Regions from separate parts of the Streptomyces sp. NBC_00663 genome, predicted to be linked through region 1. Evidence: riboswitches for the same ligand, from Rfam matches in the RefSeq annotation. Region 1 holds a riboswitch; the other holds the start of a gene.
What was found. Region 1 has a riboswitch for cobalamin ahead of OG866_RS33830 (cobalamin biosynthesis protein). Riboswitches for the same ligand answer to the same signal wherever they lie in the genome.
Positions count from the first base shown of each region.

Region 2: linked by a shared signal. The riboswitch ahead of OG866_RS14640 (ribonucleoside-diphosphate reductase subunit alpha) and the one ahead of OG866_RS33830 (cobalamin biosynthesis protein) in region 1 are both predicted to bind cobalamin.

Region 1 is NZ_CP109027.1:7,469,439-7,473,847, reverse strand. Features, by position in the region: gene OG866_RS33840 (inorganic phosphate transporter) at 1-1,202, shown strand, start outside; gene OG866_RS33835 (hypothetical protein) at 1,225-1,446, shown strand; cobalamin riboswitch at 1,605-1,744, shown strand; gene OG866_RS33830 (cobalamin biosynthesis protein) at 1,846-2,793, shown strand; gene OG866_RS33825 (cobyric acid synthase) at 2,790-4,298, shown strand; gene cobN (cobaltochelatase subunit CobN) at 4,295-4,409, shown strand, end outside.
Region 2 is NZ_CP109027.1:3,263,491-3,267,899, reverse strand. Features, by position in the region: gene OG866_RS14645 (ribonucleotide-diphosphate reductase subunit beta) at 1-67, opposite strand, end outside; gene OG866_RS14640 (ribonucleoside-diphosphate reductase subunit alpha) at 67-2,433, opposite strand; cobalamin riboswitch at 2,558-2,687, opposite strand; gene OG866_RS14635 (GNAT family N-acetyltransferase) at 2,740-3,243, opposite strand; gene mctP (monocarboxylate uptake permease MctP) at 3,317-4,409, opposite strand, start outside.

The sequences.
Region 1 (4,409 bases):
TCGATTTCACGAACGGTTTTCACGACACCGCCAACGCGATGGCCACGACCATCTCGACCGGTGCGCTCAAGCCCAAGGTCGCGGTGGCCATGTCCGCCGTGCTCAACCTTGTGGGCGCCTTTCTCTCCGTGGAGGTCGCCAACACGATCTCCAAGGGCCTCGTCGACGAGAGCGGCATACGTCCTGAGGTCATCTTCGCGGCCCTGGTGGGCGCGATCCTCTGGAACCTGCTGACCTGGCTGGTCGGACTCCCCTCCAGCTCCTCGCACGCCCTCATGGGCGGTCTGATCGGCGCCACCATCGCTTCGGCGGGCATGGGCGCGGTCCACGGTGACGTCCTGGTCACCAAGGTCCTGATCCCGGCGATCGCGGCGCCCATCGTCGCGGGCCTCGCCGCCATGCTGGCAACCCGCCTCTCCTACTCCCTCGGCAAGAAGGCGGACGGCAAGGCCGCCGCCAAGGGCTTCCGCGCCGGCCAGATCGCCTCGGCCGGCCTGGTCTCCCTCGCCCACGGCACGAACGACGCGCAGAAGACGATGGGCATCATCACCCTCGCCCTCGTCGCCGGCGGCGTCGTCGCTCCCGACTCCGACCCGCCCACCTGGGTCATCCTCTCCGCGGGTCTGGCCATCGCGCTCGGCACCTACCTCGGCGGCTGGCGCATCATCCGCACGATGGGCAAGGGTCTGACCGACCTCCAGCCGCAGCAGGGCTTCGCCGCCCAGACCAGCGCGGCGACGGTCATCCTGGCCTCCTCGCACCTCGGTTTCTCCCTCTCCACCACGCACTCCGTCTCCGGTTCGGTGATGGGCGCGGGCCTCGGCCGAAAGGGCGGCGTGGTCCGCTGGTCGACGGCGACGCGGATGTTCGTGGCGTGGGGCCTCACGCTCCCGGCGGCCGCCCTGGTGGGCGCGCTGGCCGAGTCCGTGTGCGACCTCGGCGACTGGGGTACGGCGCTCGTCGCGGTCTTCCTGATCGCCTCCAGCGCGGCCATCTGGAAGATCTCGCGCCGTGAGGTCGTGGACGCGTCGAACGTCAACGACACCGACGGCGAACCGGCCGGCGTGGTCACGACGGCGATCGCCGCGGTCACCCCGCCTCCGGCGGGCACCGTGGCGGACGGCCTGACCGCCACGATCCCCGCACCGGCAGCGGCCACGGCCTCCACGGAACCGGCGGCCCCGCCGGCCGCCGCGGTCTGAGCGACGAAGGAAACCAAGCAACATGAAGATCGACTGGCAAGCACTGGGCTCCGTCTTCGGCGTCAGCCTCGTCGTCACCGTGGCCCTCGTGGCCCTCTTCACCCTCGGCATCATGGGCCTCTCCCGCCAGGAGCGGGCCGCGGCCCAGGGCGGCTCGGCAGCCCTCGCCGTGTCCGGCGCGTACGCCTGCTTCGCCGCGTGTGCGGCGGCGGTGGGGTACGGGATCTATCTGATCGTCGCCTGACACCCACCACGACGATTCGGCGCCCTGTTCCGGTCCCCTCGAAAGGGGGATTCCGGGCAGGGCGCTGTCGCGTTCCGGGCCTCACGATCCATGTCCGCGGGCCCGCCGATGTGGGGTTCTGCACACTCCGCTCTCGCAGGTCAACAGCGAGTTGACGGCCCTTCCGGGCCCGTGGTGGACTTCCGGAGCCATGTACGACGGCAGAAGAGGAAGCCGGTGGAAGTCCGGCGCGGTCCCGCCACTGTCACCGGGGTAGGTAGCCCCGGGAGCCAGGAACTCTCGCCGTCGGTCTCGTCGAACCAGGGCGTGGACACCCTGAGTGAGGACATATCGCCATGCTCGCCTGCCGTTTGAGGTACAGCACCAGGTCGCTGCCCGACCCCACGGCCGGCTGAGCCGATGCGTGCCGATCGCGTCTTCGCGTACGGCGCCGCCGCCGGACTCGTCGCAGACCTGCTGCTCGGTGATCCACGCCGGGGGCATCCGGTCGCCGTGTTCGGGCGGGCCGCCGGTGCCGTGGAAAAGGCTCTGTGGCGGGACCACCGCGGGTGGGGCGCGCTGCACACCACCGTGTGTGCCGGGGGCGCCGTGGCGCTCGGTGCCGTGGCCCAGAGAGCCGTACGACCCTCCCGTACCGCGTCCGTCGCGCTGACCGCCGCCGCCACCTGGGCCGTCGTGGGCGGGACGTCGCTCGCACACGAGGCCCGGGTCATCGGCCGGGCTCTGGAGGCGGGGGACGTCGAGGGCGCTCGCGCCCGGCTGCCGCACCTGTGCGGGCGGGATCCGCAGGCACTCGACGCCGACGGGGTAGCCCGGGCCGTCGTCGAGTCCGTCGCCGAGAACACCTCCGATGCCGTGGTCGGCGCCCTGGTGTGGGGGGCGCTCGCCGGAGTGCCCGGGCTGCTCGGGTTCCGGGCCGTCAACACCCTCGACGCCATGGTCGGGCACAGGTCCGAGCGGTACCGGCGCTACGGCTGGGCCTCCGCCCGCCTCGACGACCTCGCCGGATGGCCGGGGGCGCGGCTCACCGCCGTACTCGCCGCGGTTGCCGGGAGTGATCCCCGGGGGGCCGTACGAGCTTGGCGTGCCGACGCCGCCAAGCATCCGAGCCCCAACGCCGGGCCCGTCGAGGCCTCGTTCGCGGGGGCCCTCGGGGTGCGGCTCGGCGGGAGCCTGTCGTACGGAGGGCGGGTGGAGCACCGGCCCGTGCTCCATCAGGCCGGGCGGGCCGTCGCCGCGCACGACATCGAGCGCGCCGTACGGCTGTCGCGGCGCGTCGGGCTGCTCGCGCTCGGCGTCGGTGTCGCCGCACGGGCCCTGGTCACGAAGAAGGGACGTACCTCATGAGCGGGGGGCTGCTCGTCGCCGGGACCACCTCCGACGCCGGCAAGAGTGTCGTCACCGCCGGGATCTGCCGGTGGCTGGTGCGGCAGGGGGTCAAGGTCGCGCCCTTCAAGGCGCAGAACATGTCCCTCAATTCGTTCGTCACCAAGGAAGGCGCCGAGATCGGCCGGGCTCAGGCCATGCAGGCACAGGCCTGTCGGGTCGAGCCGACCGCGCTGATGAATCCCGTGCTGCTCAAGCCCGGTGGCGAGCAGAGCAGCCAGGTCGTGCTGATGGGCAAGCCCGTCGGCGAGATGAGTGCGCGCGGGTATCACGGGGGACGGCAGCAGAAGCTGCTCGGGACCGTGCTCGACTGTCTCGCCGAACTGCGGGGCACGTATGACGCGGTGATCTGTGAGGGGGCCGGCAGTCCGGCCGAGATCAATCTGCGGCGGACCGACATCGTCAACATGGGCATCGCCAGGAATGCCGGGCTTCCGGTGCTGGTGGTCGGGGACATCGACCGGGGTGGCGTCTTCGCCTCCTTCTTCGGGACCGTCGCACTGCTCTCGGAAGAGGACCAGAAGCTGGTCGCCGGGTTCCTCGTGAACAAGTTCCGGGGGGATGTCTCCCTCCTCGAACCCGGGCTCGACATGCTCCAGGGGCTCACCGGGCGGCGGACCTACGGCGTGCTGCCGTTCCGGCACGGGCTCGGGATCGACGAGGAGGACGGGCTGCGGGTCTCGATGCGGGGAACCGTCCGGGAGTCGAACACCGCCCCGCCCCTCGGGGAGGACGTGCTGCGGGTCGCCGTCTGCGCCGTCCCGCTGATGTCCAACTTCACGGACGTCGACGCCCTCGCCGCCGAACCGGGTGTCGTCGTGCGGTTCGTGGACCGGCCGGAGGAACTCGCCGACGCCGATCTCGTCATCGTTCCGGGGACGCGCGGGACGGTCCGGGCGCTGGAGTGGCTGCACGAGCGCGGGCTGGCCGCCGCCCTGGTCACAAGGGCCGCCGAAGGGCGTCCGATCCTCGGCATCTGCGGCGGCTTCCAGGTTCTCGGCGAGCACATCGAGGACGAGGTCGAGAGCCGGCGGGGGGAGGTCGAGGGGCTCGGCGTGCTGCCCGTGCGGGTGCGGTTCGCCCGCGAGAAGACCCTCACCCGGCCCGTGGGCGAGGCCCTCGGGGAGCGGGTCGAGGGGTACGAGATCCATCACGGGGTCGCCGCCGTGACCTCAGGAGAACCCTTCCTCGACGGCTGCCGCGTCGGTCAGACCTGGGGCACCCACTGGCACGGCTCGCTGGAGTCGGACGGCTTCCGGCGGGCGTTCCTGCGCGAGGTGGCGGCCGCCGCGGGCCGCCGGTTCGTGCCGGCCCCCGACACCTCGTTCGCCGCGCTGCGCGAGGAGCAGCTCGACCGGCTCGGCGACCTGATCGAACAGCACGCGGACACCGACGCGCTCTGGCGGCTCATCGAGTCGGGCGCGCCGCAAGGACTGCCTTTCATTCCACCGGGAGCGCCCGCATGAGCACTGTGTTGTTGTTGTCGACCGCCGACACGGACCTGTTGGCGGCCCGGGCCGCCTCCGGGGCCGACTACCGGATCGGCAACCCGACCCGCGTGGACGTGGCCGCGGAGC
Region 2 (4,409 bases), 4.2 Mb from region 1:
GGTAGCGCATGGGACGCAGAGTCAGCTCGAAGCCCGGGTCGAGCAGGTTCTTCTGGGTGGAGCTCATTACTGGCAGGCCTCGCAGGACTCGGGGTTCTCAAGGGAGCAGGCGATCGCTTCTTCCGAAGTCACCTGCTGGACGGGGACAGTTGTCTGCGCCTGGGCCGCGCGCGCGATCCTTGTCGCCGGGCGCGAGCGCAGGTAGTACGTCGTCTTCAGGCCCTGCTTCCAGGCGTACGCGTACATCGAGGAGAGCTTGCCGATGGTCGGCGTCTCCAGGAACAGGTTCAGCGACTGGGACTGGTCCAGGAACGGGGTGCGCGCGGCGGCCATGTCGATCAGGCCGCGCTGCGGGATCTCCCACGCCGTGCGGTACAGGTCGCGGACGTCCTGCGGGACCCAGGTGAAGCCCTGCACCGAGCCGTTGGACTCGCGCAGCGCCTCCCGGGTCTGCGCGTCCCACACGCCGAGCTTCTTCAGCTCGGCCACCAGGTAGGAGTTGACCTGGAGGAACTCGCCGGACAGCGTCTCGCGCTTGAAGAGGTTCGAGACCTGAGGCTCGATGCACTCGTACACGCCCGCGATCGAGGCGATCGTGGCGGTGGGCGCGATGGCGAGCAGCAGGGAGTTGCGCAGGCCCGTGGTGGCCATCCGCTCGCGCAGCGCCGCCCAGCGCTCCGGCCAGGTCAGCTCGACACCGTAGTGGTCGGGGTGCAGGACACCCTGGGCGGTACGGGTCTTCTCCCACGCCGGGAGCGGGCCGTTGCGCTCGGCGAGGTCGGTGGAGGCCTCGTACGCGGCGAGCATGATGCGCTCGGCGATGCGGGTGGAGAGGGCCTTGGCCTCCGGCGAGTCGAAGGGCAGCCGCAGCTTGAAGAAGACGTCCTGGAGGCCCATCGCGCCCAGGCCCACCGGGCGCCACTTCGCGTTCGACCGGCCGGCCTGCTCGGTCGGGTAGAAGTTGATGTCCACCACGCGGTCGAGGAAGGTGACGGCGGTGCGGACGGTCTCGTCCAGCCGCTCCCAGTCGATCTCCTGACCGACCACGAACGCGCCCAGGTTCACCGAACCGAGGTTGCAGACCGCCGTCTCCCCGTCGTCCGTGACCTCCAGGATCTCCGTGCAGAGGTTGGAGGAGTGGACCACACTGCCGGGCAGCGCCGTCTGGTTGGCGGTGCGGTTGGCGGCGTCCTTGAAGGTCATCCAGCCGTTGCCGGTCTGCGCGAGGGTGCGCATCATGCGGCCGTAGAGGTCACGGGCCGGGATGGTCTTCCTGGCGAGGCCCGCCGCCTCCGCCTTGCGGTACGCGGCGTCGAACTCCTCGCCCCACAGGTCGACCAGCTCGGGCACGTCGGCCGGGGAGAACAGCGACCACTGGGCGTCGGCGTTCACCCGGCGCATGAACTCGTCCGGGATCCAGTGCGCGAGGTTCAGGTTGTGCGTACGCCGGGCGTCCTCGCCGGTGTTGTCGCGCAGCTCCAGGAACTCCTCGATGTCGGAGTGCCAGGTCTCCAGGTACACCGCGGCGGCGCCCTTGCGCCGGCCGCCCTGGTTCACGGCGGCGACACTCGCGTCCAGCGTCTTCAGGAACGGCACGATGCCGTTGGAGTGCCCGTTGGTGCCCCGGATCAGCGAACCGCGGCTGCGGATACGGGAGTACGAGAGGCCGATGCCACCGGCGTGCTTGGAGAGGCGGGCGACCTGGTGGTAGCGGTCGTAGATGGAGTCCAGCTCGTCCAGCGGGGAGTCGAGGAGATAGCAGGACGACATCTGGGGGTGCCGGGTGCCGGAGTTGAAGAGCGTGGGGGAGGACGGCAGGTAGTCGAGGCGGCTCATGAGCCCGTAGAGCGCGGCGACTTCGTCCAGGGCGCGCGTGGTGTCGTCCTCGGCGAGACCGGCGGCGACGCGCAGCATGAAGTGCTGGGGTGTCTCGATGACCTGGCGGGTGATCGGGTGCCTCAGGAGATAGCGGCTGTGCAGGGTGCGGAGCCCGAAGTAGCCGAAGCGGTCGTCGCCCGCCGGATCGATCAGCGCGTCGAGACGCGCCGCGTGGATCCGTACGAACTCCGCCGTACGGTCGGCGACCAGGCCCTCGCGGTGGCCGACCGCGACCGACTCGGTGAAGGACGTGACGCCCTGGGAGGCGGCCTCGGCGGCGATGCTGACGGTCAGCAGCCGGGCCGCCAGCCGGGAGTAGGCGGGGTCCTCGGAGATGAGTCCGGCGGCGGCCTCCGTCGCCAGCTCGCGCAGCTCCGCGCCGCCATCGGAGGCCGCCCGGCCGGACCGGCCGCGCAGCGCGGCGGCGGCGACCCGTCCGGGGTCGGCGTCGGGCAGGTCGGCGGTCAGCTCGGTCAGGGTCCGCAACAGGGCGGTACCGGGACCGTCGTTCTCCGCCTGGACCGCTGAAGCCGGATCGGCTGGCGCGATGGTCACTGGGGGGCTCTCCCTCGCTCGGCACGGGGCCTGGCGGAGAGCAGGGGGCAGCACGAGCGCACGCGGCGTCGCGTCCACCGGCCCACTCCGCGAGGCCCGGACGTCATGGCACCCGGGCCACGGCGGCCTGGGCGCGCTGTCGACAGGTCCTCGGACTGACTCCCGTACACGCACAAGACATGCACAAGTACACCGTTGCGGGACAGTTCCGGATTCGCACCGGATTCCCCTGCGGCGACAGCGAGCATGAGCATACATCTTGTGCCGGGTTCGGGTGGCACCCCTAGATGTTGTGTCGCGGCGACTTCAGAGCGTCAACTCATAGGTGAGAAGCGTGAACTCCTCGCCGGGGATCGGCCGCCAGTCGCGCTCGGGTGCGCGGACGAAACCGAGGCGTTCGTAGATGCGGTGGGCGGCGTGCATGATCTCCTGGGTCGACAGGACGACGCCCGTGCAGCCGTCCGCCGCCTTCGCCCGGTCGATACAGGCGCGTACGAGGGCTTCCCCGGCCCCTCTGCCACGCGCTGCGCGGCTGACGGCGAGCATGCGGATCACGGCCTCGTCGGGCCGGGCGTGCTCGGCCATGTCGCCGCCGGCGGCGACGTAGGTGACGGTGCCGATGAGTTCGCCGCCCAGCGAGGCCACGAGGACCTCGGCGGAGCCGGCCCGCTTGGCGACGTCCCTCAACTCGCCCAGGTACCAGTCGCTCTCGCCGAAGGTGAGGAGGTCGTCCAGGAGATAGGCCTGGGCCGTGATCTCGCCGATCGTGTCGTATTCGCCGGGTTCCGCTGCCCGGATCTCGATGTCCATGGGTGCGAGTGTGCCCGACCGGTACGACAACGGGCCGCCGGATATTCCGACGGCCCGCTGAGCACGGAAACCCTCAGTGCGAGGTGCCCGCCGTCGCCGGCGGCAGCTCGACCTGGACGCCGGGGTCGCCGGCGTCCGCCGTGTAGTCCTCCGGGCTGGTCTCGTCGATGCCCTCGGGGGCCTTGAAGGCCTTCAGGGCGAAGGTCAGGACCACCGTGACGGCGACGTTCAGGACGAACGCCGTCAGGCCGATGTAGCCGATCTCGCCGATGCCCGGGATCTCCTTCGACGAGCCGCCGAAGTGCTTCTGCGTGGGCGAGGCGACGCCGTACGCGGCGACGGTGCCGTAGATCATGCCGACGGCCCAGCCGGCGAGCAGCGCCCAGCGGTGGAACCAGCGGGTGAACAGGCCGCCGACCAGGGCCGGGAAGGTCTGGAGGATCCAGATGCCGCCCAGGAGCTGGAAGTTGATGGCAACCGTCTTGTCCATGGTCAGGACGAAGATGAGCGCGCCGACCTTCACCAGCAGGGACACCAGCTTGGAGACCTTGGTCTCCTGCTCGGGCGTGGCGTCCGGCTTGATGAAGTCCTTGTAGATGTTGCGGGTGAAGAGGTTCGCCGCCGCGATGGACATGATCGCCGCCGGCACGAGGGCGCCGATGCCGATCGCCGCGAAGGCCACGCCCGCGAACCAGTCCGGGAACATGTCCTCGAAGAGCTGCGGGATCGCCAACTGGCCGTTGGTGACCTTGACTCCGGCCGCGATCGCCATGAAGCCCAGCAGCGCCAGCAGACCCAGCATCAGCGAGTACAGCGGCAGGATCGTGGTGTTGCGGCGGATCACCTCACGGCTCCTGGAGGAGAGCGTCGCGGTGATCGAGTGCGGGTACATGAAGAGCGCGAGCGCGGAGCCCAACGCCAGCGTGGCGTACGTCCATTGGCCCGGCTCGCCCGGCACCAGCGCACCGCGTGGCGCGCCCGTCGCCGGGTTGGTCTGGCTGTACGCCTCGCCCGCCTTGGCGAAGATCTCGTCGAAGCCGCCCAGCTTGATCGGGATGTAGATGATCGCCACCGCGATGACGATGTAGATCAGCGTGTCCTTCACGAACGCGATCAGGGCGGGGGCGCGCAGGCCGGACGAGTACGTGTACGCCGCGAGCACACCG